DNA from 2 places in the Hymenobacter sp. DG01 genome. Region 2 is predicted to be linked to the other one. Evidence: riboswitches for the same ligand, from Rfam matches in the RefSeq annotation. Region 2 holds a riboswitch; the other holds the start of a gene.
The links. A riboswitch is a leader RNA that binds a small molecule or an ion and turns the genes downstream of it on or off. The one in region 2 is predicted to bind cobalamin.

Region 1 (15,017 bases), 1.6 Mb from region 2:
CCGCCGGGGGCTGGGCGGGCGCTGTGGGCGCCGTAGTCTGGGCCCGCGCCGATCCGTCGGCCAGTAATCCGGCCGACACGCTCATCAGCAGCCAGTAAAAACGCTTCATAGGGAGAGTAAATGAGGCTGTAATAGGTAGGAGACACCGCAATCCGGCGCGGTGGCCCTGGCCACCAAAGGTATCAGTCTGCCGACGTAGCATGGACAGAAATCAACCAACCCGGTGAAATTTGCCCTTAACCGGAGCGGCCGGGCGCTTAGTTAGTCAATAGTAGGAATATAAGTAACGCGGTGCACCCAGCGCAGCTGCCGCAGGTAGTCCAGGGTGATGTCGCGCAGGCCCGAGTCGATTTCGATGAACTGCCGGGCCGCGTCGTTCTTGCCCTTACGCGAAACGAACATGGTGGCAATGTTGCACTCATCATGAGCAATGACGGAGGCAATAAAGGCAATGGAGCCCGGTACATCGTCGGCGTCGATGATGAGCGTATGCAGGGAAGCGGAGAAGTCCGACGGAAAGCCATCTACCTCCACAATCCGAATGACGCCCCCACCCCGACTCTGCCCGATAACCTCCACGGCCTGACCGGTACGCTCGTCGCGCAGCTGCAGGCGAATGGTGTTGGGGTGCATGGTGGAGGCATTGCCTACCCCCTGAAACGTGTATTGCAGGCCGGCTTCCTTGGCGTGGTCGAAGGCCTCGCGGATGCGCACATCGTCGGTGGGCATGCCCAGCAGGCCGGCCACGATGGCGCGGTCGGAGCCGTGACCCTCATAGGTGCGGGCAAAGGAGTTGTAGAACGTGATGGTGGCGTGGGTGGGGCTGCTGCCCAGGATGCGGATTGCGGCGCGGGCAATGCGTACGACCCCGGCCGTGTGGGAGGAGCTGGGCCCAATCATTACGGGCCCGATCATGTCGAAAATACTGGATTTCTCTGCCATTGCGTAAATATAGGTGAAGAGGTGAAGAGGTGATGGGGTAATGAGGTGAAGAGGTGAATGGTAATGAGGTGACGAGGTGATGAGGTGAGAAGGTAAGGGGTGGACGTTCTAGCGGCAGACGCCTGGCCTGCGGCCAAAGCTCTATGCCAGACCGTTCACTCCTTACCTTCTCACCTCATCACTATTTACCTCATTACCTCTTCACCCCATCACCTCACTACCATTTCCCATCTTTGCAGTGTAGTATCCATCCGCCCTACCCCCATGACCTCTCCGGAATCTGAATTCTCGCCCGCAGTGCTGGCGCAGCTGCGGCGCCTGCAGGAGCGCTACTCCGCCGACGACCAGGACCTGGCCGCCTACCTCGAAGGCCTATACCACACCCGTTACCTGGGCTACTGGGACTACATTCAGCTGGATACCCTGCTGAGTTTGCAGCGCCCCCTGACCAAGATTCCGGATGAGAAGATTTTCATCATCTATCATCAGATAACTGAGTTGTACTTCCAGCTCTGCCTTTGCGAGTACGAGCAGCTGGGTGACCTCACTACCCCCACCGTGGACGAGATAGTACTGCGCGTGGGCCGGATTAACCGCTACTTCGAAAACCTGATCGACTCGTTTGATGTGATGGTGGACGGCATGGACAAGCAGCAGTTCCTGGAGTTCCGGATGGCCCTGATGCCGGCCTCGGGCTTCCAGAGCGTGCAGTACCGCATGATTGAGCTGGCTAGTACCAGCCTCAGCAACCTCGTGCCCGAGGAGCGCCGCCGCCTGCTGGGCGAGGCCGCCGCCCACGACGAGCTGATGGGCTGCATCTACTGGAAATCGGGGGCGACGGTGGTGGAAACCGGAGCCAAGGCGCTTACCCTGGTGGAGTTTGAGAAGAAGTACGCCGATAAGCTGCTGCAGCACGCCCGCCACTTTGAGCAGCGCAACGTGTGGGCCGTGGTGCAGCGCCTGCCGCCTGGCCCCACCGGCCAGGAGCACCCGCGCCTGCTGCGCCAGCTAAAGCAGCTGGATGTGTGCGTGAACGTAAACTGGCCCCTGATGCACTATAAGTCGGCGGTGCGCTACCTGGAGCGTCGCCCCGATGCCATTGCCGCTACCGGGGGCACCAACTGGAAGCAGTACCTGCCTCCCAAGTTTCAGCGTCGCATCTTCTACCCCCAGCTCTGGACCGCGCAGGATTTAGAGGACTGGGGCAAAGGCTGGGTGGAAAGCGTGCTGGGCGGGGAGTAGCTCCAAAAGACGGAAGGCGGCAGGGGATCCTGCCGCCTTCCGTCTTTTCAGAACCAGCCGAAGCGCTACGTATTGTCCGGCACTACTTCACTACAAAGCTCACCTGGGTATTTTCCCAGCCCAGGGTTACGCGGCCGGTCTTGTCGGCCGTTACCAGGAACTGCTCCAGGGTTCGGGGGGTAGCGGCGGGGGTAGCCTTCACGCGCAGCACGTCGTCGGCCTGCTGGTACTCATAGGCCCCCCACTGATTGGGAGTGCGGTTAAAGATGATGGTCCACTGCTGGGCATCGGGGATGGTAAACAGGGCATATTTGCCCGCCGGCAGAGGCTGGCCCTGCACGGTTACGCTCTGGTTTACGGAGAAGGTAGTAGCCTCATTGGCCCCCGTGCGCCACACCTGGCCGTAGGGCACCAGGCCCCCGAATATTTTGCGGCCTTTGGCCGAAGGGCGGCTATAGCGAATCGTGAACGTGGCCGCGCCGCTACCACCCGTCACTACGGCGGGCGGGCTGGGGCGGGCAGGTTTTCCGTCCGGATTTTTCTCTTGGGTACAGGCCGCTGCTACTGGCAGCGCCAGGGTTAGCAGAAAGCACAACCGCGCAGGCGGATACACGAGGGGCATAAAGGGAAAGTAATACATACGCGAAGCCAGGGAAGAATACCCCGGTGGCCCAGGCCGCACGCTAGGGGTAAAGCGGCTTGAAGCAAGAATTATACCTTAAGTCGCTGCCCTGGGTTACCCGGCGCCCAAAAATACTCCGGGCTGCGGCCCAACAGTGCAACCATACCAATGATTTGCGGCATCTTTGGGTGATAAGCAATATTTACAATTCATGATTTATTCTGCTTTGTTTCGGAGCTTCCGGTTAGGAGCTGCCGCGCTGCTCCCAGCAGTGCTTACGGGTTGCCTGAGCCTGGACAGCAAGCCCGACAAGTGCTCTACGGAGGTACTGGCCCCCACTACCCGCGTGGTCAGCCCGGAAACCGGGACGGTAGGCACGCCCGTAACCGTGCGCTACACCCTCCAGATTATCAACGGCTGCGGGCAGTTCAAGTCGGTAAGCGAGCAGCGTAGCGGCAACCACATCTACCTCAGTCCGGTGGTGGCGTACGAGGGCTGCGTTTGCCCCGAGGTAGTTTCCAGCTACGAGGGCAGCTACCCCTTCACGGCCACCCAGCCCGGCACCTATATTTTTCACTTCCCCAGCGCCACCGCTACTCCCCTGACCGATACGCTTATCGTTCAGTGAGCGGCCGGCTCTTCCTCGCGCAGGCGGGAGGTAGTGCGGGTATCGGGCATGCGCAGGTACACCAGCAGGGAGAAGGCCGCGCAGGCCGTCACGTACCAGTAAAACCATTCCTCTACCCCGTGGTCCTTGGCCAGCAGGGCAATGTACTCGGCCGAGCCCCCGAAAATAGCCACGGTCAGGGCGTAGGGCAGCCCAACGCCCAGGGCCCGGATTTCCGTTGGGAACAGTTCGGCTTTCACTACCGCATTAATGGAGGTGTAGCCGCTGACCACCGTTAAGGCCACCAGCAGCAGGCCAAAGGCCACGCCCGGCCCCGGGGCCTGCCCCAGCGCCCGCAGCAGCGGCACCGTCAGCAGCGTGGCCCCTACCCCGAAAAACAGCAGCACCGGCCGCCGGCCTACCCGGTCGGAAATGGCCCCCAACAGGGGTTGCAGCAGCATAGCCACGCCCAGCGCCCCAAAGGAAACAAGCGTGGCCTGGCCTTTGGAAAAGCCCGTAGTGTTTACCAGAAACTTCTGCACGTAGGTAGTGAAGGTGTAAAACACTACCGTGCCGCCCAGCGTCAGGCCCACTACCGTCAGGATTTCGCGGGGGTGCCGCAGCAGCAGGCGCATCTGGTTGGGCCGCTGGGTGGGGGTAGCCGCCGTGCGGCGGGTAAACTGGTCGGTTTCCTCCATGCTGCGGCGCAGGTACAGGGCCACCAGCGCGGCCACTGCCCCCACACCGAAGGGCACCCGCCAGCCCCAGGCGTACATTTCGGCGGGCGTGAGTAGTTGCTGCAACCCCAGCTGCACCAGCAAAGCCAGCAGCTGCCCGGCAATGAGCGTCACGTACTGAAAGCTGGAAAAAAAGCCACGGTTGCGCTGGTCGGCCATTTCGCTCAGGTACGTGGCTGAGGTGCCATACTCACCGCCCACGCTCAGGCCCTGTAAGAGGCGGGCCACCACCAGCAGTACCGGCGCTGCTACCCCTATCTGCTGGTAGGAAGGCGTGAGGGCAATCAGCAGGGAGCCCCCGCACATAAGCAGCACGGAGGCCAGCAGCGCCGCTTTGCGTCCGGCGCGGTCGGCGTAGATGCCCATCAGCCACCCACCCAGGGGGCGCATCAGAAAGCCCACCGCGAAAATGGCTGCCGAGTTGAGCAGCTGGGCCGTGAGGTTGCCTTTGGGAAAGAAGGCCGGCGCGAAGTACAAGGCAAAGGCCGAGTACACGTACCAGTCGTACCACTCCACGAGGTTGCCTACTGAGCCGCTGAAAATAGAGCGGACGCGGGAAGCCATGGTGCGCGCAGGGGTGGGCGAAAGTTGGGGCATGGAAACAAAGCGGAAGGCGGCAGACGGCCGCAAACTAGCGAAAGTGCCCCGAAGCCGCCGGTTCTGCTACCTTTGGCGCTTCGTTCTTTGTCTGTTCAGTTCAGTCAGACGAGCGGCAGGTTGCCGGCCCCGTTGGGGGTAGGCATGAAAAGGGAACCGGGTGCAACTCCCGGACAGACGCGCTACTGTAAGTACCCGCCAGCACCCCGCGTGCCGGCATCTGCTTCCCCATGACGCCCATTGCCCTACCGGGTGAGAAGGGTGGGAAGCAGGGTGTAAGTCAGGAGACCTGCCCGCCGCTCTTGTTGATAAGGCTCCTTCGCGACTTGAGGGCCTTGTCGGGTTCTGCGGCGTAGGGCCGGTTACGGCGGGTAGGGATGCGTATATCTGTGTCCGTTCCGTGCTAACCGCAGTGCGCCTCAGCCCGATAAAGGCCAAAATACTGGGGAGGAGCCGTGAACTGCGGCCAAAGCGAAAAGACTTTTACTTTTCACTTTTTTGCTACCCATGCTTACCCTCGAAGAGAAAATCAGCCGCGCCGAAACCCGGATTTTCAAAGCCGTATTTCCCAACACCACCAACCATTACGACACCCTGTTTGGGGGTACTACCCTGCACCTCATGGATGAGGTAGCCTTTATTACGGCCACCCGGTTCAGCCGCCTCAAAATGGTGACGGTTTCCTCCGACAAAGTGGATTTCACCCATCCCATTCCGGGCGGTACGCTGGTGGAACTCATTGGCCGAGTAGAGCACGTAGGCAACACCAGCCTGAAGGTGCGCGTCGAGTTATTCGTGGAGCAGATGTACTCCGAGGAGCGCCACCGGGCCGTATCGGGCCTGTTTACGTTTGTGGCTATCGACGAACATAAACGCCCCGTCCGCATCCTGCAGGCCGATACTCTGGCCCGATAATAAGGCGCGGCGGGTATATATAACAAATTAGCTTTATGGCGGTTACCAGAAATGAGTGGACTTTTACCGGAACCGCCTGAACCTTTCCGCCTATGCCTGAGGTTAAACAGGCTACTTCCCTACTGAGTAGCTATGGCAAACGACCAGCACTACACGCCCGAAATGAATGCCCGCCTGGAACAGTCGTTTCGGGAAGCGGACCTCGCCCGCGAAGAACTCACTGACTCTATGGCAAATTCTGTGGCCGCTAACTGCGACCTTCTCCACCACGGCTTGGTAAGCGCCAAAGGCCTGGAAATCACGACGGAAATGTACCGTCACTTACTTGGCCAGCTGCTGCGCCACCCTTCCGGGGAGGTGCGGAGCCAGGTTCTCACGCTGTTTAATGAGTCGATGGAAAAGTTCTGGCCTCGCTTACAGAATAACCCAACCCGCCCCATCGGCGAGTAAGGCCCGCCCTGACTACCACCTAATCTGTCGCGTCTGGCCTCAGGAGTCTTTTATTGGCTTTCTGAGGCCAGACGCTGTTTTTGGCTGCGTATCTTTGCAGTTCCGTAACCTGGTTACCGGTTCAAAGGCTAACTCCCTTTCACCTCTTTTATGTCTTCTCAAAAACAAGAAATTGAGCTACTGCTCCCGCCGGAGGTAGCCTACGATGAACTGGCGCGCTACCGTGCCCTGCTGGATGCCGCCGGCCTCGTGCCCGGCCAGGCCGATTTTGTGCACCTGCGCAAGCGCTCCATTGACGCGCGCGGCCGCCAACCCCTGGTTCGCCTGCGGGCCGATATCTACCAGACGCCCCCACCCACCGACCTGTTCGGCCCCTGGTTTCAGTACCCCGATGTTAGCCGCGCCCGCCGCTCGGTGCTGATTGTAGGCGCGGGTCCGGCCGGTTTGTTTGCGGCCCTGCGCGCTATTGAATTGGGTATTAAGCCCATTGTGGTGGAGCGTGGCAAAGACGTACGCACCCGCCGCCGCGACCTGGCTGCCCTCAACAAAGAGCACCTTGTCAACCCCGATTCCAACTATTGCTTCGGCGAAGGCGGGGCCGGCACCTATTCCGACGGCAAGCTCTACACCCGTTCCAGCAAGCGCGGCGACATTCAGCGCATCCTGCGCATTTTCGTGCAGCACGGCGCTACCCCCGATATTCTGGTGGATGCCCACCCCCACATCGGTACCAATAAGCTGCCTTACGTGGTGGCGGCCTTGCGCGAGAGTGTGCGCCAGGCGGGCGGCGACGTTCTTTTCGATACCCGGGTCGATGACCTCATTCTGGAGAATAACCGCCTGCGCGGGGTAGTAACCGCCACCGGTGAGGCCCTGGAAGCCGACGCCGTTATTCTGGCTACCGGCCACTCTGCCCGCGACATCTATGAGCTGCTGCACCGCCGGGGCGTGCTCATCGAGGCCAAGCCCTTTGCCCTGGGCGTGCGGGTAGAGCATCCGCAGGCCCTCATCGACCAGGCCCAGTATCGCCGCCCAGACCGGGGCGTGCTGCCGGCGGCCTCATACTCGCTGGTGCACCAGACGCAGTGGAAAAACCAGCAGCGCGGCGTTTTCTCGTTCTGCATGTGCCCGGGGGGCTTTATCGTGCCGGCCGCTACCTCGCCCGGCGAGGTGGTGGTAAACGGCATGAGCCCCAGCCGTCGCGACTCGCGCTTTGCCAACTCGGGCATTGTGGCCGCCGTGGAGCTGGAAGACATGGACGTGCGCCAATACGGGCCACTGGCGGGCCTGAAGTTTCAGCAGGAAATTGAGCAGCGCGCTTGCCGCCTAGCCGGCAACACCCAGCTGGCCCCCGCCCAGCGCCTCGGCGACTTCCTGAAAAGCAAGGTGTCGCCGGAGCTGCTGGAAACCAGCTACCAACCAGGCCTCGTGTCGGTGCCCATGGACCAGGTGCTGGGGCCGGCGCTGGCAGAACGGTTGCGCCAGGGCTTCCAGAACTTCGGCCGCAAGATTCCGGGCTACGCTACCAACCTGGCCCAGATTGTGGGGGTAGAAAGCCGCACCTCCTCCCCCGTCCGCATCCCCCGCGACCGGGACACCCTGCAGCACCCCGAGGTACAAGGCTTGTTCCCGTGCGGAGAAGGCGCGGGTTACGCGGGCGGCATTGTGTCGGCCGCCATGGATGGCGAGCGGTGCGCGGAAGCGGCTTTTGCAGCCATCGGCGCGAAATAATCGTTATAAGGAGAAATCATTCTTCTGTTCTTCTTCGCTCCGCTACAGGAGCAGCAGGGCAAACTTCCTTCCTATGAAAAAGACCCTTGTGTTGGGGGCTACTGATAACCCCTCCCGCTACGCCTACCGCGCCGTTCATCAGCTCAAGAGCCATGGCCACGAGGTAGTGCCCGTGGGCATCCGCAAAGGCCAGGTAGCCGGCCTCGATATTCGCACGGACCGCCCTACGGCCGAAGGCATTGACACCGTAACCCTCTACGTAGGCCCGCAAAACCAGCCCGGCTGGTACGACTATATTCTGGACCTGAACCCCAAGCGCATCATTTTCAACCCCGGCACCGAAAACCCGGAATTGGAGGAGTTGGCCCAGCAGCGCGGTATCCGCACTGAGGAAGCCTGCACGCTGGTAATGCTCTCAGTTGGTAACTACTAAGTTTCCTACCCCTCAGTTTTCAGTAAAGCCCCGATACATTAGGTATCGGGGCTTTTTTGTGAGGTCATTTTTCTGTCTTATCTCTCCTGGCTGGCTTTATATCTAGGCTGGATTATAAATTTTTCCCATTGGTTATCAGCATTATTACAACCTTATTGGACTAACCAGGATATTTTTTCACTTCCCAGGCAACCCCTACCCCTCCCTTTACATCTAGCCCCTCAAACGCCCTGATTTGATCTGAACCTTACGCTTCCTTCCGTGACTGATGCTGACCTCATAGCCGCCTGCCGCCAAGGGAGCAGTCGGGCCCAGAAGCTGCTCTACGAGCGGTTTGCCGGGCTGATGCTATCCGTGTGCATGCGCTATCTGCGGCGGCGCGAAGACGCGGAAGAGGCCCTGATTGTGGGGTTCACGAAAGTATTCCGGGCGCTGGACCAGTACCGGCACGAGGGCTCCTTTGAGGGCTGGATCCGGCGGATTGTAGTGAACGAAGCCCTGGGCATGCTGCGGCGCAAAGAGCCCCTGCACCTGGCCATCGAGGACCTGACCTACGAAACGCCTGCTACCCCCGCCGAAGCCGAAAGCCGCCTGAACGCCGACGACATGCTGGCCCTGCTGGCTGAGTTGCCAGCTGGCTACCGGACCGTTTTTAACCTGTACGCCCTGGAGGGCTACACCCACCCCGAAATCGGCGAGCTGCTCGGTATTTCGGAGGGCACCAGCAAGTCGCAGCTCAGTAAGGCCCGGGCCATGCTCCAGCGCCGCCTCGCGGTAGCCAACGCCCAAGCCCAGCCGGCCTCCTCCACCCACACCCCGAAAGAACTGTATGCAACCGGAAGATATTGATAAGCTGTTCCGCGAGCGGCTGCAGGGCCACGCGCCTACCCCGCCCGCCTTCCTCTGGGCCGAAATTGAAGCCGAGATTCAGCCCCGCCGCAAACGCCCCGTGCTGTGGCTGGCCGCGGCGGCCGTGGCCCTGCTCACGCTGCTGGGCGGCGCGTGGTGGGTGCTGACGGGTAGCAACCCCAGCCGCCCTGGCACCACCGAAATAGCGGCCAACACGGCCCGCTTCACGCCTAAGGGTTCAACAAAAAATATTTCTAATCCTCAGGCAACTCCTACCCCCGCTTCCTCATCTAGCCTCCCAGAAGCCCAGGCCAATAAGCCAGCCGCCGTAGTGGCCACTACGGCACCTTCTCCTGAAACCCGGTCTGCGGGTGTACAACCAGACCCCGCTTCGGAGAGCCGCCGGCCCGCCCGGCCCCAGGCTTCCACAGCGCCGGCGCCCCGCCAGCTAGCCCTGGCCAGCGCCCCCGCCGCTACCCAGCCTGCCCCTACCGCTACTCCCCCCGCCCGCGCTACGCTTCCGGAGCGTACGCCCGACCCGGAGCTGGCCCGCCCAACGGAGCTGCCTACTGCCACGGTGGCCCTTACAGGTCCCATTGAGGTGGAAGTGCGGCCTGGTACGGAGGCTACGGCACTAGCCGCTGAGCCGGCTCGTCGGCCCCGCCTGACCTCCCTGCTCCGGCAGGCCCGCAATGCTGTGAAAGGCGAGCGGGTCAGCCTCACGGAGGCTGGCTTGCCCGAGTCGGTGACGGTGCAGGCCCACGTAGCGGGCCGCACGCTCACCAAAACCATCCAACTCTAACTCTCCCGCTTTACGCGCCTTTTATCATGAAACGCTTTTTCGCTCTCCTCGCCTTTCTGCTGCTGGGTTTCGCCTCGCAGGCTGCCACGCGCCCCGGCAACGATGACACCATTCTGGTGAAGCTGCCCAACCAGGCTACCATGACCCTTTACGTGAAGGACAAAGCCCAGCTCCGGCAAATGCGCCAGTACAAGCTTGATTCCCTCCTGGTACTGCTCGATGCCTACATCACTCAGGCCGAGGCAGCTGGCAAAAACTCCAAATCGGAGCAGATAACCATGGAATTCTACCCCGCCAAGGAGCAGCCGGGCAAAAAAGTACCCGAGCAGATTCGGATTACGGTGCGCAACCAGGGCCCCGGCAGCCAGAATAAATCGGCGGATCATGTGGATGTGACCCTGGGCCGTGTGTTTGGGGTGACGGTGGACGAAAGTTCCAACGGCGACAACGACCGGGTTTCCGTGCGGGTTGGCGCCCTGTCTGACTCGGCTCGACAGGCTCAGCGCAAGGCCCGCGACGAACAACGCGCCAACCGGGCCGTGCGCAGCAACTTCAACATCGACCTGGGCCTGAACACGCTGGTGAACCGCGAAACGCCCGCCGGCGGCGAGGATTTCGACCTGCGTCCCATCGGCTCGCGCTACCTCAGCCTGAACTGGCACTACGATATCCGGGTCGGCAAAAAGGGCTCACCTTTCCACCTGATTACGGGCCCTGAGCTGGCTTTCAACAACTACATGCTGGACAAAAACAATCAGTTCTTTGATGTGGATGGCCGCACCATCATCAGCCAGAACCTGGAAACCCCCAACCGGGAGCTGCAAAAAAGCAAGCTGGCCGTTTCCAGCATCAACCTGCCCCTGATGCCCGTGCTGGACTTCAAGAACAAGAAAGGCCGCGACGCCTTCCGCATTGGGGCCGGCGGGTTCGTGGGCTACCGCCTGGGTTCGCACACCAAAATCAAGTACGAAGACGGCGGCAACACCAAGAAAGACAAGGACCGCGGCTCTTACAACCTGGCCGATTTCCAATACGGTCTGCAGGGGACCATCGGTATCCGCAGCATCGACCTCTTCGCCAAGTACAACCTCAACGACACGTTCAAAAATAACCGCGGCCCCCAGGCCCAAACCCTGAGCTTCGGCATCTCCCTGCTGCAGTAGTGGTGAGCTAGTGAAATGGTAAGTGGTCATGACGAGGGTGCCGAAGCCATCCTTCCCGACCAACCTGCTACCCCCTTGAAACGTGATAAGCCCTTACCTCCGAGCTGGAAGTAAGGGCTTGTCTGTTTATCTGGCTTGTCACAGAGGAGAGGACGGATGGCTTCGGCGCCCTCGCCATAACCATTTACCATCGCACTAGCTCACTAGCTCACCGCTAGGCCGTATGCCGGTAGAAGTTATCCAGCAGGATAGCCGCTGAAACCGCGACGTTCAGGCTTTCTGCCTGGCCGCGGCCGGGGATGTGCAGGCGCTGGGTCAGGCAGGCTTCGACGGGAGGCGTGAGGCCGTGACTTTCGCTGCCCATCACCAGCACGCCGGTGGGCTGCAGGGTAAGGCGGTGCACGTTGTCGCCGTGCAGGTCGGCACCGTACACGGGCAGTTCAGGGGGGAGGGCGCTCAGCCAGGCGGGCAGCTCGCGCTGCCACACGGGCACGCGGGTAAAGGAGCCCATGGTGGCCGACACGGTTTTGGGTGCCCAGGGGTTGGCGCAGGTTTCGGAGCAGACCACGCCGGCCAACCCGTACCAGTCGGCCAGGCGGATGAGGGTGCCCACGTTGCCCGGGTCCCGAACTTCATCCAGGGCCAGAAAAAGCTGTCCGGCGGTGGGGTTCAGGGGTTTCTCGGGGGGTAGGCGGGCCACGGCCAGAGCCGTGTTGTTGGTGCTGAGCGTGCCCAGGCGGGTCAGCTCGTCCTCCGATACAACATCAACGGGCAGGCCCGCCGGAATTTCCGACCGGATTTTCTCACCGAATTCAGACGTAACGATGAGGCGTTCCGTTAGAATCCCGGAACTTAGCAGCTCCCGCACGCTTTTGCCGCCTTCCACCAGGAAGGCTTCGTGCCGGGTTCGGTACTTCTTCAGGTGCAGCGCGTGCACGTATTTCGCTACTGCTTTTGAAACCATATTCGTCAATTAACGGTCAGAGGCCCGCTCAGGGTCTTTTTTCAGGTAAAAACGTGGCACGCGTGGCGCTGGGCGGTCTGCTGGTAGCAGGCGGGCTCAGCGGCTGCTCACCCCTGCGCCTGCTGCAGCCGGGTCAGCGCCTGCTTAGCCGCGTGAAGATAGAAGGCACGGAAAAGGCCGACGCTGAGCGCCTGCAGGCCCTGGTGCAGCAGAAGCCCAACAGTACCTTTCCGCTGCCAAAGGTAGCCATCTACCAGCTAGGCCGCTCGTTTTATGACCCCGAGCGCCTGCAGCGCAAGCTAGAGGCGGACCGCGCCCACTACGACCAGCTGATTAAAGCCGCCGGTACCGACTCGGCGGAGGTAGGCAAGCTGCTCACCAAGCGCGAGCGGCACGTACAGCGCCACCAGCTGGCCCTCGACAAAGGCAACGCCATTATGCGCCTGGGCGAGCCCCCGGTTATCTACGATTCGTCCCTGACGGCTACCTCCGTGGAGCAGCTGGGCACGTTCCTGCGGTCAAAGGGTTTTTTCCGCAGCTCGGTTTCCGTGACGGATACTGTGCCGACCCGGCAGTTTGCGCCCTTCCGCATCTTCACGCTACGCTCCCCGTTCCATGCCGATTCGCAGCGCGTGACGGTGGTGTACCACATTCACGAGGGGCCGGCGTTCCACTACTCCCAGCTCGACTACGACATTGCCGACACCGCTATTTCGCGGCGGGTGCTGGCCTCGCAGCCCCAGAGCCTGCTGCGGGTGGGCAACCAGTATGACGAGGAACAGATCGGGGCCGAGCGCAGCCGCATCGAGAACCTGCTGAAAAACCAGGGCTACTTTGATTTCCGCCAGCAGTACGTTACGCTGGAGGCCGATACCAGCTTTGCGCCGACCACCGTGCGGCTGCGTACGCTCATCAGCAAGCCAACCCGCGGGGAGCAGCACCGCCTTTACACCGTGCGGCGGGTAAACTTCATTACCGATGCGGGCCTGGTACGCTTCGGGCGGCAGCGCGACACCATTATCCGCGACTCGGTGTACTACCTGGCTTACCAGCATAAGTTCAGCACCCGGGCCCTGGACCGCAAGCTGGCCGTGCGCCCCGGCGCCGCCTACAGCCTTAGCAACACCCAGCTCACCCAGCGCCAGCTTTCCGACCTGGATATGTTCCGGTTCAGCACCGTTACTTACCGGCGTGTGCGCGGCGCCGAGGCGCCTGCCGACTCGGCCCGGGGGCTGCTGGATGCCACCGTAAATGCCTCTCCGGCTAAGAAATTTCAGGAAACCTCGGAGTTTGGGGGCACCTACGTGGCGGAGCGGGCCGGCCCCTTCGGCAACGTGCGCCTGAAAATCCGGAACGTGTTTGGCGGGGCCGAGCTGCTGGAGTTTGGCCTGCGGGCGGGCTTCGAAGGCCAATACAGCGTGGTAGGCAATGTGGGAGACGTGACTACCGGCCGCAGTGTGCTCACCACCCAGCTGGGGGCCAACGTGAACCTCATCCTGCCTCAGTTTCTGCTGCCCTGGCGCTCAGGCCGCTTTCTGAGCCGATATAACCCGCGCACGCGCTTCAACGCTACCTACACCTACGTGCAGCGCCCGGACTACACCCGCACGAACGTGGAGGGCACGCTGGACTATATCTGGCAGCGCTCGGCCTATCATCAGTACGTGCTCACGCCGTTCGACGTGAGCGTAATTCGTACCGCTAAAATCGACCCGGAGTTTGCGGCCTACCTGCAAACCCTGCTCATCCGCCAGGGCTCCCCTCTTTACCGCAGCTTCGATAACCTGTTTGTTCCCAGCTTCAACGCTACCTCCCTCTATAACTCCAACGACTTCAACGAAACCCGCGATGCGCGCTACCTTCGTCTGTTTGCGGAGGTAGGTGGCCTGACGCGGAAACTGTACCAGGACCAACCCCTGGAAAACGACCCTCAGGACCTGAGAAATAATAAGCTGAAAATCTACGATTTCGCCAAGCTCACGGCCGATTACCGGCGCTACTACAAGCTAGGCCCCGAAACGTACTTCGTGTACCGGCTGGCCGGGGGCGTGGCGGCAGCCCTGACGGCCACGCGCATTCAGAACTCTGTGACCAAACAGGTAGATAAAGGCTACCTGATTCCGTACGATAAGTACCTGTTTGCGGGCGGCAGCTCCAGCGTACGGGCCTGGAAGCCCCGCCGTCTGGGAGTGGGCTCGGCCACACAGTACAAGCTGAACCCGGCCAATCCGTCGGAGGAGCTGCGGGACAAAAATGGCAACCTAATCCGCGACTACGACCTGGAGCAACCCGGCGAGCTGCTGCTGGAGGGCAACGTGGAGTTTCGGTTTCCGCTGTACAGCTTCATTAAAGGCGCGGTGTTTACTGACTTTGGCAACGTCTGGACCCTGCGCAACCAGCCCATCAACCCCAATCAGACCCCAACCCAACAGGCGGAGCAGCGGCAGCGGCAGCAGGATGCTACTTTCCGTCCCAACGCCTTCTACCGGCAGTTCGCGGTGGGCTCGGGCATTGGCTTCCGCTTTGATTTTACCTTCCTGATTCTGCGCCTCGACGTGGCAACGAAGGTGTATGACCCCACTGCGCCGGATAGCAAGTGGGCTATCCGCAAGTTCAGCCTGGCCGAGGATCAGACGGCGTTCAACCTGGGCATCGGCTACCCCTTCTAACGATACAAAGGTCGGCTCCTAACGAAAGGCGCCCCACGACTGCAGTCGTGGGGCGCCTTTCGTTAGGAGCCGACCTTTGCACGGTTAGTAAGCCAGCAGCTCCTGCAGGGCGGCGCTTACCTTTTCGGGGTTGGGCAGCATCTGCTTTTCCAGCTCCACATTGAGGGCAATGGCGGGCAGGTTGGCAGCGCCCAGGGTGAACACCGGGGCGTCGAGCTGGCGGAAGCAGTGGCGCTGAATGCGGCCGGCCAGGCTTTCGGCGAAGGAGTTGAGCAGAGGCTCTTCGGTGAGCAC
Region 2 (15,017 bases):
GGCGGCCCGGCGAGCTGGTGTTGGTGGGCATTTCGAGGGTAGTAACCCCGGCCTGGCCCGGCACAATCTTCGAGAGGCTACCCTTGGTCGTGCGGGTATAGTCCACCGAAAAGTCGGCGTTATAGGCTACCCGGCCCCCGCTCAGCACCCAGATGTTGCCGTCGCTGCCCTGCACAAGGCTGTTAGGCGCATCCCCAACCAGTATGTTGCCTATGGCCTCGTCGGTGTCGGTATTGATGATGGTGACGGTGCTGCCGCCGCTGTTGGTTACGTACAGGCGGTTGCCTATGGCCAGGAGGCGCTCCGGCTGCTTGCCCACGGCAATGGTTTTCACTACTGAGTTGGAGCGCAGATCAATCACGGAAACCTGCCCGGCCGTAGCCGAGTACGACACGGTTTCCGTGACGTAGCCCTTGGTGCCGGAAACCGCCGCGAAGTAGCGCGGGAGCTTCAGGCCCTCAATAGTAGCCACCGATTTGAAGTTGGGCAGCGATACTACCTCCAGCTTGTTGCTGTTATTGACCACGATGTACGCCGTGGAGCCCTGCAGGCTCATGCTCTGGGCTACGTCGCCGAGGCTGCGCTTATTGGCCGCACTGAACGCCGACGAGTACAGCACCGAGCTAGAAGTTTTGCTCAGCACGCTGACCTCGGCGTTGGCTTTCTGGAAGTTGCCCTCATTCAGCACCAGTACGCTGTTGTTGGGGATGGTAACGGCCTCAGGGTCATCGTCGGAGCCGCAGGAGACCAGGCCCAGGGCCAAGAAGGAGCCCCACAGCAGGCGGGAAGTAGCAGGGGCGAAGGGAAAAAATCGGGTCATGAAGGGAAGCGTATATAAAAAAAGAGTAAGGAAGAAATTGCGGTAAGCAGGGCCCACCTAGTGCCACAGCACCCGCAAACTCAGGGTGCCGTAGCGCAGGGGCGTGGCGCGGTTGTCGTAGCTTTGGTAGCTATGGTTGGTGAGGTTGTAACCCTGGGCCAGTACCAGCAGCTTCCAGTCGGTACCCACAGCCACTGTGCGCCCCAGGGTAGCGTTCAGCAGTGGGTAAGAGGGCAAAAACCGGGTGGCCGAGGCATCGGTGTAGCGCTGCCCCGTGAAGGTGAGGGTGGTGCTTAGCTGCCAGTCGCGCCAGCGGTGGTCGGTGCTCAGGGCGGCTGTATGCAGGGGGACAAAGGGCAACTGCCGCCCGGCCGGGTCGGTGTCGGCAGCCGTGCCTTTGGTCTTTTCTGATTGGGTAAAGGCGTAAGAAGCCCGGGCCGTGAAGTAGTAGGCTCCTGGCTTCCAGCCCAGCTGGGTACTGGCCTCCACCCCGTGGGCGCGCACCTGCCGCAGGTTGCGCGGCGACCAGTAGGTAGCCCCCGGCGTCCATTGCACCCAGTTATCTACCAGTTGGTGGTAGGTCGTCAGCTCCGTTTGTAGCTGCAGATGAGTGGGGGCCAGAGTCAGAACGTGTACTACCCCGCCCTCATAGCCCAAGCCTTCTTCGGGCAGCAGATCGGGGTTACCGCCGGGGCGCCAGTACCGCTCGTTGAGGGTAGGAACCCGGTAGCTGCGCGAGGCGCTGGCCTTCAGGCTTACCGTGTGCCGAAGGGCCCGCAGAGCCTCCCATTCGGCGCCGGCAGTGGGGGTAAGCGGGGGCTGCCGGCCGGGCAGCAGGGCCTGGCGCACGTTCAGGGACAGGTGCAGGCGGGGGCGCGGGTCGTAGCGGAGCAGGGCAAAGCCCGAGAAACGGTTCTCGGTGTGCCGGCCGGCGCCGTAGCCATCTACCTGCGCCGCGAAGTGCTGAGCCTCGGCTCCAACCCGCAGTGAAGCGTTGGGCGCGAAGCTCCACGTATGCTCGGCCTGCGCCTGCGTAGTGCGCACCCCGGATTCACTCAGCCCACTCACCTCGTCGCGGTAGTTGATGATGTCTTCAAACCAAGCCACCCGGGCGGCCCACTCGTGGCGGAAGCTTACGTGGCGGTAGCCGGCCATCAGGCGGCGGCTCTGGTCCCGCTCCCGGGCCTGGGTGTTGTTCGTGCCGATGCCGGGCTGAATCTGCCGGTCGGCGTCGGTTAGCCAAACGGCTGCCGTTAGTTCGCCCTGCTGGCCCAGGCGCAAGCTCAGGTCCTGGCTAAGGCTGGCCTGCTGCAGGGCCGCATTGGCCTGGCGGCGGCGGGTACGCCCCGCCGCAGTCTGCTCGTAGTACGTGAAATCGTTCTGGGCCTGCCGGTACAGCAGGCTGGTACGCACGGCCAGCTTGTGATTGCTGAAACTGGCCTCCAGGTTACCAGCCCGCAGCCCGAAGCTGCCGTAATCGGCCTGGGCTACCGCCCGCGCGCCCGCTCCCCACCTCACCCCCGACGAGAGCAGGATCGTTCCGCCTACGGCGCCGTTGCCGTAGGTAGCACTGGCCGGCCCCGGCTGAATGTCCACCTGGGTCGCGCCAGTGGTTGTTAGCAGCGAAAAGTCGGTTTCGCCCAGGGAAGGGAGGCTAATGTTGAAGCCGTTCCAGAGCACGGCCGTGTGCCGGGCCGAGGTACCGCGCATGGTAATGGACGCCAGCTGACCGGGTCCGTAGTTTTTCAGGTAGAGGGCTGTGCGAGCCGTCAGCACATCGGCCAGCGTACCGGAGCGGTAGGTGTCCAGGGCCAGAGAATCCAGCGTGAGCCGCCGGCTGCCCACCGCAAACCGGTCGGGGCGGGTGCCGGCCACGCGCACGGTAGGCAGGTGCTGGGCGCGGGCCGAGTCGGGAGCCAGCAGGGCCGATTGAGCCGCAGCCGGCAAGCTCGCGGCGACCAGCAGCCCGCTGCCAAGCGCAGCCGCCACCCAGCCACACGGCGGGAAAAGAGAAAAACGCATCTTCCGAACCAAATTTTCGCAATCGAAAAATTCAGTTCAAAACCTCAGGAACCAGACAGCCGCCAGGCAGCTACCCCCTCCCCGAAGCCGAGGCCGAAAACAGATGATAATTCTGCGCCGCCGAAGCGCCGCCACTGCATTCATTCTCCGCCCTTCCTCCGCAGGCGCTGAACATAGGAAATACAGAGGCAGGTCTCCTGGCTTGCTCCGGGCGCGTCGCCTTCCCATTTCTCCGGCCTGCCGGGGCAGGGCCTTCTTTGAAACAGTGGCCGGTGATGACGCGCCGACTCATGAAGCGTACAGTTGCGGGGACAGCTCCGGATTTTAACCGGATTCCCTTTTCAGCCTCGCCCCGCATTTAGGGTCCGGCCACCTCTACGGGGGCAAAGGTAGGGCAAATTGAGGAAGAAGCCAGCCCTAGCCAGGGTGGAGGTGCCCGAGGGGGTAGGGCAGGCACAGGGCCCGCAACCTTCCGACGCTAATCGGGTAACATGCTAGCGCCTACCCCCGCTTTCCGCATGAAACTTCCCGCCGCCTTTTACCGCCGCCCCGATCCTGTTGCCATTGCCCGCGAGCTGCTGGGCAAATACCTGTTCACCCGCATCAACGGCGTGCTTACCGGCGGCCGCATCGTGGAAACCGAGGCCTACGCCCACCTCAACGACCAGGCCTGCCACTCGCACCTGGGCCGCTATACGGCGCGCACCAAGGTAATGTACGAGCCCGGCGGCGTGGCCTACACCTACCTGATTTATGGCCGCTACGTGCTGTTCAACATTATCACCAACGAGGCCGGCAAAGCCGACGCGGTCCTGATCCGGGGCCTGGAGCCTACCGAAGGAATTCCGGAAATGCTCCTGCGCCGGGATATGACCCAGGTGCGCCGCAACCTCACCGGCGGCCCCGGCCTGCTTACCCAGGCCTTGGGCATTACCAAGGCCCATTATGGCTTCGATGTAACCGGAGACACCATCTGGCTGGAAGACCAGGGAGAGGTAGTGCCCGAAGCCGAAATCCTCGCCTCACCGCGCGTTGGCATTGACTACGCCGGCGAAGACGCCGCGCTGCCCTGGCGCTTCCGCATCAAAAGCAGCCCCTGGACCAGCCCGGCGAAGTGATGATAAGGTGAAAAAATGAGGTAAATGGTAGCACGGCTTCTGTCACTTGCTACCACTTACCTCATTTCTTCCTCACCTCATTACTTTATCACAGCTTCTCACACACCAGTACCATCAGCTTGCCTTCCAGATTGGTGGTGGCAAACAGGTACAGGTCGCCGCCCTCGCGGATGCCGGTACGGTGGCGGAACTCGGCTACCGTGTCGGGAAAGTTGCGGGTCGTGACGTGGGCGCGGGCTTCGGGGCCTAAGTGAGTGCGCAGGGCCTGACCATCGTATTTCTCCACGGCCCGGATGCGGAAAATACGGCCCGGAAACTCCGGTCGCAGCGTATCGGAGGTGTAGAGGTGGCTGTGCTGGTGCAACTTCAGCATCTCGAAGGCCGTGCCTACGCTGCGGAAGGCGCCGGCTTTCAGCACGGCCACGTTGGGCTCGTAGAGAAACTGCCGGGGCTCAGCGTAGCGGGCAACGGCACGGGCCTCGCGGGCGCGGTTCAGCCGGAACTCCTGCTGCTGGCCGCTACGGAGCAAATTCACCGTAAACCGCTCCGGGTCGATGGCCGGCTCGGGTCCCAACTCATAGAGTACCTCCTTGCACTCATTATCCACGGCCACTACCCACAGCCGCCGCACATGCCGCAGCTCCTGAATAGCCTGCTCAATATCGAGCATGGGCGAGGTTTTCAACAGCACGCTCCGGCCCTTCTGCAGCAGCAACGGCATCAGGCGTAGTACGTCGGGCTCACAGTCCTGCAGTCGGAAAATCTTCTTGGCGGCCGTATCGCGCCGGGCCGGGTCGAGGTAGAGCCAGTCGAAGGTGTCGGGGGTGTTGCGCAGAAAGTGTACCGCGTCCTCGTTGTGGCACACCACATTCCCGATGCCCAGCTGGGCCAGGTTAAAGCGCACCACTTCCGTCAGGGCTGCGTTGCGTTCCACATAGTGCACCTCCGCCACCGTAGCCGCGAAGTGAGCCGAGTCAACCCCGAAGCCGCCGGTGAGGTCGGCCAGGCGCTGGCCCTGCACCAGGGAAGCCTTGAAAGCCGCCGTACGGGCCGAGGAAGCCTGCTCTACCGAGAGGGTAGGCGGAAACACCAAGTCGGGGTTATCGGCCCAGGCAGGGAGCTTGGTGCGGGCCTTCTGGCGCGCCTGAATCTGGCGCACCAGGTCGGGAACGGGCAGGCCGGGGTAGCGGCGGGCCTGCAGGGCAAGCTGAGCGGGGTCGTCGTGCAGGTGGTCGGCAACGTATTGCCGAGCCGCTGCCGGCAGGGGGTATTCCATGTAGGGGGCCTACGAAAATGCGGCAGGCCCAGGCGCAGCGCCGGACCTGCAAGATCAACAGATAGCCAAACGTAAGCAGGAATCGGGCAAGAGCCAGCAGCCCGGCCTGGCGTTTGGATGGGTATAAACAAAAAATCATTCCGGTTAGCGCCAGCTTTCGGGGTAGAAAGCCGGCCGCTAACCGGAATGATTTGTAACGCGCGTAAGGCTAGCGCAGGTTCCAGGTAAGGGCTACCAGTGGGCGCCCCGTAGCGCTGGCCGTGAGGCCCACGGCGCTGGGCCGCAGCTGCACGGCCCCGGTGCGGGCTGCTGGCCGGTCGGCATTGTAGGCCTCCACCGCCCGCTGAAAGTGCGAGTTGGTGTTTCTGGAAATAAAGACGTTGCTCAGCAGGCTGGCCAAGGCAATGCCGGCGGCGGCCTTCTGGGTATTGTTAAAGTACTGCTGCTTCTCATCCAGGGCCAGTACCTGCTGACTGTACAGGCCTACGGCTCCCACAAACGTGAGGCGCTCGGCCAAGAACAGCCACTTCTGACGGCGGTAGCGGTTGAGGTTGTCCAGGGCCTCCTCGTTGCCTGCCAGGTAAGGGCGCAGCCGATGTCCGAAGAAACCGGCGTTCTGGTATTCGGCCTCCGTGGAACCGTTGCCGGTGGTAAAAAAGAAGTTTTTCTGCGCCCCGTTCAGGCCCCGCTGCTGATCCTCGGGGCTCAGGCGGATAACGGTAGGAGCCTGCTGGGCCTGGGCGCCCAGTGCCAGACCAAAGGAGCAGGAAGCAACAAGTACAGAGCGGCGCACAAGGCCCAGAAGCCGGGCGGAAATCGGTTGAAGCATGAGTACAAATCTATACTACTATCATTGAGTGTCCTAAGCGCTCCGGCGGGAAAAAAGTGCAATTCGCCGAGGAAAATTTCTGCTTCCACTCAACAAAAGCCCAAAGGCCTTCGTTCTGACGGGCGATTCACTAAGCTACGTGCTATGAAAACCCTGACATCCTTTTTGCGCCCCGCCGTTTTGCTGGCCGCTTTGCCGGCCGCGCTAACCTTCACGGCCTGTTCCGATGATGACGACAACACCAATACCCCTAAGCCCGACCAGGGCAGAGTAATGGTAGTGCATGCCGCCGCCGCGACCAACGTGCGGGTAAAAGCCTTTATTAAAAATAATGAGGTAGGGCAGCTCGACTACGGCCAGGCCAGCCCGTACGTGGCAACCAATGTCGATACCACCACAGTGAGTGTTAACGTAGCCAGCACGAATATAAAGGCCGCCAGAACTGTGGTAAAAGTCGAAAAAGACCAGAGCTACTCAGTGTTTGCCTATTCGCCCACAGCTACCATCGGCAGCATTTCCCTTCTCACTACCGCCGATGATTTGACCGCCCCGGCAGCTAATCAAGCCAAAGTGCGGCTAGTGCATCTGGCCGTGGGGGCACCCACACCGGTTCGGCTGAGCGTACCTTCTCCCATTCCGGGCGGGGCCGTCACTGACCTTACTCCCGACGTAGCCTTCGGGGCGGCCTCCGGCTTTGTGGCCGTAAATGCCGGCTCGCCTACTCTTACCATCACCTCCACCGCTACTCCCCGTACCCAGGTGCTGGCCGTAGGCGACGGTTCAGGTTCGGGTACTGGCGCCAAGGCCTTCGAGGCCGGCAAGATCTACACCATCGTAGTGCGCGGTATTGTCGGGGCCGGGGTTCCGGCAAACCAGCAAGCACAAGCGGTTATTATTCAGAACAATTAGGTTTAGGTTGTCCCGGTTCGAGCGCCTGCTCCGGCTAAGCTGGGGCAGGCGCTTTTCGTGATAAGCAGTTGGCAATCAGGAATGACAGAAAAGGATAACAAATCAAGTATCTTTGCAGTTGAAACGCGACAACGCATCCAGTATTCTGCATCATGGTTGATACCAAGACCACGGCCTACGTTCCGTACAAAGTAAAAGACATGTCTCTGGCCGAGTGGGGCCGGAAAGAAATACGTCTGGCCGAAGCCGAAATGCCCGGCCTGATGGCCCTGCGCGAGGAGTATGGCAGCAGCCAGCCCCTGAAGGGCGCCCGTATTGCCGGCTGCCTGCACATGACCATCCAGACGGCTGTGCTCATTGAAACGCTGATTGCGCTGGGCGCCGACGTAACCTGGTCCTCGTGCAACATCTTCTCAACCCAGGACCATGCTGCTGCTGCTATTGCTGCAGCTGGTATTCCGGTGTATGCCTGGAAAGGCATGAACGAAGAGGAGTTTAACTGGTGCATTGAGCAGACGCTGTTCTTCGGCGAAAAGCGCGAGCCCCTGAACATGATCCTCGATGACGGTGGCGACCTGACCAACATGGTGCTGAACCAGTACCCCGAGCTGGCCGCCGGCATCAAAGGCATTTCGGAGGAAACCACCACCGGCGTGCTGCGCCTGATTGAGCGCGTGAAAAACGGCACGCTGCCCATGCCCGCCTTCAACATCAACGACTCGGTTACTAAATCGAAGTTCGACAACAAATACGGCTGCAAAGAGTCGGCGGTGGATGCTATCCGCCGGGCTACCGACGTGATGATGGCTGGCAAAATTGCTGTGGTAGCCGGTTACGGCGACGTAGGAAAAGGTACCGCCGCTTCACTGCGTGGTGCTGGTGCCCGCGTTATCGTGACGGAAATTGACCCCATCTGCGCCCTGCAGGCCGCCATGGACGGCTACGCAGTGAAGAAGATGGCCAATGCCATCAAGGAAGCTGACATTGTGGTAACTGCCACCGGCAACTGCGACATCATCACGGAAGAGCACTTCCGCGCCCTTAAGGACAAAGCCATCGTCTGCAACATCGGCCACTTCGACGATGAAATTGACATGGCCTGGCTGAACAAAAACTACGGCCACACCAAAGACACGGTAAAGCCCCAGGTGGACCTGTACAACATCGAAGGCAAAGAGGTAATTATTCTGGCCGAAGGCCGCCTCGTGAACCTAGGCTGCGCTACCGGGCACCCTTCCTTCGTGATGTCGAACTCGTTCACGAACCAGACGCTGGCTCAGCTGGAGCTGTGGCAGAACGCCGATAAGTACGAGAATAAAGTGTATACCCTGCCCAAGCACCTCGATGAGAAGGTGGCCCGCCTGCACCTCGCCAAAATTGGCGTGGAGCTGGATGAGCTGAAGCCCAAGCAGGCCGACTACATTAACGTACCGGTGGAAGGCCCCTTCAAGTCGGACCTGTACCGCTACTAGGCGGTCCTACCCCCGCAGAAATACTAAACCCCGCCCGGCACTGCGCCGGGCGGGGTTTTCTGTTAAGCCGGAATTACGGACGAGTATGCAGGGGAATGAATATGTGGTATTTATCGGCCTTTAGATAGTATATTAGCTGCCATTCCTGCCGTGCTTATTTCTTTGATCTGTGACTTCAATTTCCCTGCGGATGTATGCCTCCTGGCCCGACGCGGCGTTGCTCGATGCGATGCGCACGGATGAGGAAGGCGCGTTCGGGGAATTGTACAAGCGCTATTGCTACCGCCTGTTCACGGTGGCTTATCAAAAGCTCAAAAGCCGTGAGGTAGCCGAGGAACTGGTGCAGGACCTGTTCGCTGACCTGTGGAGCCGCCGCGCTACCCACCAGGTTCAGCAGGTGGAATATTACCTGTTTGCGGCCTTGCGCTACCGCATCATTAACTATATCAAGGCTCAGAAAGTCAGGAGCGGCTACGAGCTGTACTGCCGCCTTGCCCCCACGGAGGCCAGCACCGAAACGGAAGAAACCCTGGCTGCGCAGGACTTAAGTGCGGCGCTGCTGGCCGGCGTGCGGAATCTGCCCGAAAAGTCACGCGAAATCTTTCAGCTCAGCCGGCTGGAGCATTACTCCGTGCCGGAAATATCGGTGCGGGTAAACCTGTCGGAGAAATCGGTGGAGTATCACCTGACCAAATCCTTGAAGCTGCTACGGAGCTACCTGCGCGATTTTCTGGTGGCGGCCCTGCCGCTGTTACTGCTACAGCTATATAAGTAGCGCCCGCCTGCGGTGTGGTGTAGATGGCGGGGTAGGGAATATTTTTTATAAAAAGTTTGCGGTGGGTTTAGGGCTGCGGGCCGGTTGGCTGACTTGTTAGATAGAAGCCTCCCTAACTTTTGCCTCCCGTGACGGAATCCGAGTTCCATCTGCTACTTCAGCGCTACCTCGACGGGCAGTGCACACCCGCTGAGCAAGCGGTGGTGGAACAGTGGTATAACCGTTTGGAAGAAGCGGAGGGGGTAGCCCTACCCACCCAAAACCAGGAAGCTGTGGAAGATGCCATCTGGCAGCGGCTCCCGCACCCGCTGGTGGCTCCCGCGCCCGTTGCGCCCCAGGTACGGCAGCACCCGGCATCTCAGCCGAGCTGGGTGTGGTGGGCGGCGGCCATGCTGGTGTTTGCCTTGGGCCTTGGCGCACTATTCACTTACGTGCACGGGCCTTTGGGGTCGCTGGTAGGGGTAGCACAGGAAAACTGGACGCGCCACCGCAACGCTACCCGCCACGAGCAGGAGCTGCAGCTGCCCGATGGTACCCGCGTGACGTTGCATCCTGGTAGTCAGCTGCGGTACGCTACCTCCCTGGCAGGGCCCAAGCGGGAAGTGTACCTGGAAGGGGAAGCCTTCTTCAAGGTCAGTAAGAATCCGGCCCGGCCTTTCCTGGTTTTCTCCAAGCAAGTGGTTACCACGGTGCTGGGTACCAGCTTCCGGGTGAAAGATTACGCTGATGGGGTGAAGGCCTCAGTAGCGGTAAGTGAAGGCAAAGTGTCGGTGCAGGCCCGCGAGAAAGCGGAGCTGGATGCTACCCCTGCCAAGCCCGCCGAAGCCGGCGTAATACTGCTACCCAACCAGCAGGTCGTGTATTCGGCTGCCACGCGCCAGCTGCGCAAAAAGCTGGTGGAAAAGCCCGTGGTATTGTCGGCGCAGACGCTGGAGTTTGATGCACGCCCGGTGCCGGAGGTACTCACGGCGCTGGAAAAGGCCTATGGAGTTACAATCGTGTATGATGAGCAGAAGCTGGCGGGCTGTACCGTAAGCATTGCTTTCTACGATGAGCCCCTACTGGAAAAGATAGGTCTGCTGTGCCAGTCGTTGGGGGCCTCCTATAGCTTATCCGATGCTCAGATTATCATTCACAGTTCCGGCTGCCAAGCGCGCCCCATTGAATAGAGTTACCTGGCGCGCTGATTAGCCGCCGTCCGTTCCCTACCCCAGCCTTGGGCTGAAACACACCTCCTGTGCAAGTTACTGCATTGCAGCTTGTTACGACGTTTTCCAAAACGTCGCCCGCTACTGTTTTCTCTTTAGTTCCCACCACATAGTGAAAATCAGTCATGAAAAACCTCGTCCACATCCCACCCCCTTTTTCGAACCCCGGCCAAAGCACTGATTTTGCAAGGCGTACTGGGCTGCCTGCTGACCAGCATGGCTACCGCCCGGCCCGTTTTCGTGCAAACGGTACTGGACCGCAAAATTACCCTGCAGGTAGAAGGTCAGACCATTAAAGAAGCTCTTAACCGCATTGCCAAGCAGGCCGACGTGCGGTTTGTGTACAGCCAGCAGCTGATTAAATCGGACCGCCGCGTGACCGTGCGCGCTACCGATGAGCCCCTGGCCACGGTACTCGACGAAGTGCTGGCTCCGCTGAAGCTGGAGTATGAAGTAAACAATGGCCGCGTGGTGTTACGGATTCCTGCGAAACCCACCTCCGCAAACGCTTCCAACACAAACGATTTCGTAGTAGCGGACGTCACCATTTCGGGGCGGGTAGTAGATGCCAAAGGAGCGGGGTTGCCGGGCGTAACGGTGGTAGTAAAAGGTACTACCATTGGCGCCAGCACGGGCTCCGACGGCGAGTTTACTTTGCAGGCTCCCGAAAACAGCGTGCTGATATTCAGCTTCGTGGGGTTCACGCGCCGCGAGGTGCCCGTAACCGGTGCTACCACCAATCTGTCGGTGACGCTGGTTGAGGATTCGCAGGCGCTAAGTGAGGTAGTGGTTATCGGCTACGGCACGGCCCGTAAAAGCGACCTGACGGGTGCCGTAGCTTCCGTAAGCGGCACCCAACTCACCCAGGTAGCCACCTCCGACCCCGTGCAGTCGTTGCAAGGCCGCGTGTCGGGCGTGGAAGTAACCTCGAACAGCGGGCAGCCGGGCTCCGGCACGCGCATCCGGGTGCGCGGCGTGGGCACTATCAACAACAGCGCCCCGCTGTACGTGGTGGACGGCATCCAGACCAGCGACATCGGCTTTTTGCTGCCCGCCGATATCGAGTCGACGGAGATTCTGAAGGATGCTTCGGCCACGGCCATCTATGGCTCGCGCGGCGCGAACGGGGTAGTGCTCATCACCACCAAACACGGCAAGGCCGGCGCTACGCAGTTCAACCTGTCGGGCTATACGGGCTTTCAGCAGATTCGGCGCACGCTGCCCCCTTACCACCGCCGCGCAGTACGCCACGCTTGTAACGGAGGCCTTCAACAATGCCAATAAGCCTCTACCCGACTATGCGCCGCAGCTGCAGGAGGCCATTGCTACCAACGCCAAAGGCGTTGACTACCAGGACTTAGTTACGCAGCGGGGCCTGATTACCAACTACAGCTTGTCGGCCTCCGGCGGCACCGAGCAGAACCGCTTCCTGGTAAGTGGCAGCTACTTCCAGCAAGATGGTATCATCAAGAACTCGGGCTTCAAGAAGTACGTGCTGCGGGTGAACGACGACATCGTGCTTACCAAGCGTATTAAGGCGGGTGTGGCAGCCACCTTTACCCACAACGACCAGACCGGCTCTGGCGACGGCCAGGGCGGCTCGCAGCCTTACCTGGTGCTGCAATACGCCCTGCAAACCAACCCGGTGCTCAACCCGTTCGGCCCCAACGGCACCTATAACGAGGACGTTATCACGCGCAATGCCCTGAACGTGCCGCGCTACCTCGACGAGCAGAAATACAATAAGGTTCAGAACAACAACCTGTTCAGCAGCAACTACCTTGATATTTCGCTGTTCAAGAACCTGTCGTTCCGCTCTACGTTTGGCATCAACTACTTCAACAACCACCCCAAACTATACCAGCCGCAGTACTACATCGGGCCGGTAGACCAGCGGGCTCAGAGCGCGCTCATCGAAACGCGCACGGAAAACGTTTCGTGGGTGTGGTCGAACTATGCCAACTACAACAAAACTTTCGCCGACAACAGCTCCTTTTCGGCTACGCTAGGCCAGGAGGCACAGCGCGGCTATGGCAACGGTATTTCCATCACGGCCTACAACGTGCCGGCTGCTACCTCGCTGCAATACGCTTCGGCCTCGCGTAGCACTGGCAACGTAGTGCGCAGCTCCCAGTACGACGGGGGCCTGATATCTTACTTTGGCCGGGCCAACTACAACTTCCGCGACAAATACCTCATCACGGGTACTCTGCGCTTCGACCAGACCTCGAAGTTCCTCGGGCCAGTGCGCACGGGCACGTTCCCGTCGGTGGGGGCCGCCTGGAATATCTCCAACGAAAACTTCCTGAAGAGCGCCAGCTACCTGTCGGTGCTGAAGCTGCGGGCCAGCTACGGCCAGGTGGGCAACCAGAACGCGGCCCCCAACTATGGCTATGCCTCGGTGGCGGCCAACAACCAAACCTACTCCTTCAACGGCGTGGCGGCTCCGGGCCTAGCCATCAGCCAGATCAACAACCCGGACCTGAAGTGGGAAACGGCCGTCACTACCGACGTGGGTATTGATGCCGAGCTGTTTAACAGCAAACTGAGCTTGACGGCCGACTACTACGAGCGGCGCACCCGCGACATGATTGCCCTGCTTCCGGTGCCCGATTACGTAGGTCAAGCACCCGCCAGCGCCAACGTGGGCGCTCTGCGCAACCGTGGCCTAGAGTTGGCCCTTAACTACCGCAACGCGGTGGGCAAGCTCCAGTACAACGTAGGCCTCAACTTCACCAAAATCAACAACGAAGTAACCAGCCTGGGCGGCGGCAACCCCATCTCCAGCGGCAACGTGCTGACGCAGATCGGTAACACCACCCGCACCGGCGTGGGCCGCGAAATAGCCTACTTCTACGGTTTGAAGGCCGATGGCGTGTTTCACAATCAGGGCGAGATTGACGCGTATAAAAACGCTGCCGGAGCCCTGGTGCAACCGGGCGCGCGGCCCGGCGACGTACGGTACCAGGACACCAACGGCGACGGCACAATTACGGCGGCCGACAATACCTACCTCGGCAGCGCTACCCCCGATTTCAGCTACGGCGCCTCTGTTAACCTGAACTACTCGGGCTTTGACTTCAAGATTCTGCTGTACGGGGTGCAGGGGGCCGAAGCCCTGAACGGCGCGGCCTTCAACCTGAACAAGTCGGCTGACTTTGTGGGCGTGTGGAGCAACTTCTACGCCAGCCGCATGGACCGCTGGACGCCCAGCAACCCCAACAGCAACCAGCCCCGCGTCACCTCCGACGATACCAACGGCAACGACCGCCTCAGCAGCCGCTACGTGGAAGACGCCAGCTACCTGCGCGCCCGCAACATGGAGCTGGGCTATACGCTGCCCCAGGCTTTCCTGAGCAAGATTCAGGTGAAGGGTGCCCGGGTGTTTGCTTCGGTTGATAACGTGTTTACCATCACCAAGTACACCGGCTACGACCCCGAAATTTCAACGGCGGCCTTCTACAACAACCCCCTGGCCTACGGCGTCGACTACGGCAACTATCCGCAGGCGCGCACCTATCGCCTGGGCTTCAATGTGCAGTTCTAATTAGCTTTTCCTACCCCCGCATATGAAATTCACCCGCGTTGCTTTGCTCGGCCTGCTCCTGACTACGGTCCTGGCTCCGGGCTGCCAGAGCTTTCTGGATAAGGAACCCCTGGGTACTACCACTCAGGATAATCTTTTCAAAGATCCCACCAACGCCGTACAAGCCATCAATGCCGTGTACGATGTGGCTGCCTGGGACCAGGGCCCCAAATGGGGCGACCCCAGTGGCGAATACGTGCCCCAGACCTACGAATGGATGTTTGGGGACTTAATGACCGATGATTCTGAAAAGGGTGGCAGCTCACCCAGCGACTTCCTTCCCCTGATTGAGCTCAAATCCTGGAATATTCCGCCCTCTAACGGGCCCGTCACCACGCTGTGGGTGCACAGCTTTACGGGTATTGCCCGCGCCAACACAGTCATCAACAACGTTGATGCGGGTACTATTGATGCAGCCCTAAAGGCACGTTTGAAGGGTGAAGCGCTCTTCCTGCGGGCGTATTTCTATTTCAACCTGGTGAAGGGCTTCGGGGGTGTGCCGCTGTTTGAGAAAACGCCTACCCCTACGGAAGCGCCCAACGTAACCCGCGCCACCATCGCCCAGACGTATGCATTCATTGAGAAGGATTTGAAGGAAGCCGCCACGCTGCTGCCGGAGAAAAGCGCCTACCCCGCCGCCGACCTGGGCCGCGCGACCAAAGGGGCGGCCATCGGCTACCTGGCCCGCGCCATTATGTACCAGCTGGGCACCGTAAATGGCAACAACCACACCTGGCAGGAGGTGTACGACCTGACGAGCACCATCATCAACTCAGGCCAGTACAGCCTGTTGGCCAACTACGCGGCCATTCACCAGGATATCGGCGAGAACAGCAGTGAGTCGTTGTTTGAAATTCAGTTCGGCTCCTCTAACGACACGTATGGTCCTATCTCGATAGGTACCACCAACAACATCTTCCAGAACAACCGCCGCACGTTTGGCTACGGTTTCAATAACCCCACCCAGAACTTGGTGGACGAGTTTGAGTCTAACGACCCGCG

Region 1: it holds a riboswitch for cobalamin, as region 2 does, so the genes downstream of both, FGZ14_RS05065 (acyl-CoA thioesterase) here and FGZ14_RS18365 (TonB-dependent receptor) in region 2, are expected to answer to the same signal.

What each region holds. Positions count from the first base shown of each region.
Region 1 covers NZ_CP040936.1:1,191,673-1,206,689, reverse strand. The annotation lists gene FGZ14_RS05095 (TolC family protein) at 1-109, opposite strand, end outside; gene sdaAB (L-serine ammonia-lyase, iron-sulfur-dependent subunit beta) at 262-942, opposite strand; gene FGZ14_RS05085 (tryptophan 2,3-dioxygenase family protein) at 1,207-2,184, shown strand; gene FGZ14_RS05080 (DUF2911 domain-containing protein) at 2,267-2,824, opposite strand; gene FGZ14_RS05075 (hypothetical protein) at 3,018-3,434, shown strand; gene FGZ14_RS05070 (MFS transporter) at 3,428-4,747, opposite strand; cobalamin riboswitch at 4,848-5,059, shown strand; gene FGZ14_RS05065 (acyl-CoA thioesterase) at 5,255-5,662, shown strand; gene FGZ14_RS05060 (hypothetical protein) at 5,795-6,112, shown strand; gene FGZ14_RS05055 (NAD(P)/FAD-dependent oxidoreductase) at 6,263-7,843, shown strand; gene FGZ14_RS05050 (CoA-binding protein) at 7,917-8,276, shown strand; gene FGZ14_RS05045 (RNA polymerase sigma factor) at 8,538-9,125, shown strand; gene FGZ14_RS05040 (hypothetical protein) at 9,106-9,927, shown strand; gene FGZ14_RS05035 (porin family protein) at 9,954-11,090, shown strand; gene FGZ14_RS05030 (RNA methyltransferase) at 11,305-12,054, opposite strand; gene FGZ14_RS05025 (BamA/TamA family outer membrane protein) at 12,108-14,723, shown strand; gene FGZ14_RS05020 (thiamine pyrophosphate-dependent enzyme) at 14,808-15,017, opposite strand, start outside.
Region 2 covers NZ_CP040936.1:4,323,714-4,338,730, forward strand. The annotation lists gene FGZ14_RS18360 (DUF5074 domain-containing protein) at 1-820, opposite strand, end outside; gene FGZ14_RS18365 (TonB-dependent receptor) at 878-2,842, opposite strand; cobalamin riboswitch at 3,012-3,234, opposite strand; gene FGZ14_RS18370 (DNA-3-methyladenine glycosylase) at 3,361-3,960, shown strand; gene FGZ14_RS18375 (class I SAM-dependent methyltransferase) at 4,049-5,236, opposite strand; gene FGZ14_RS21825 (hypothetical protein) at 5,445-6,065, opposite strand; gene FGZ14_RS18385 (DUF4397 domain-containing protein) at 6,210-6,974, shown strand; gene ahcY (adenosylhomocysteinase) at 7,127-8,446, shown strand; gene FGZ14_RS18395 (RNA polymerase sigma-70 factor) at 8,616-9,221, shown strand; gene FGZ14_RS18400 (FecR family protein) at 9,350-10,390, shown strand; gene FGZ14_RS18405 (SusC/RagA family TonB-linked outer membrane protein) at 10,613-11,713, shown strand; gene FGZ14_RS18410 (SusC/RagA family TonB-linked outer membrane protein) at 11,619-13,976, shown strand; gene FGZ14_RS18415 (RagB/SusD family nutrient uptake outer membrane protein) at 13,999-15,017, shown strand, end outside.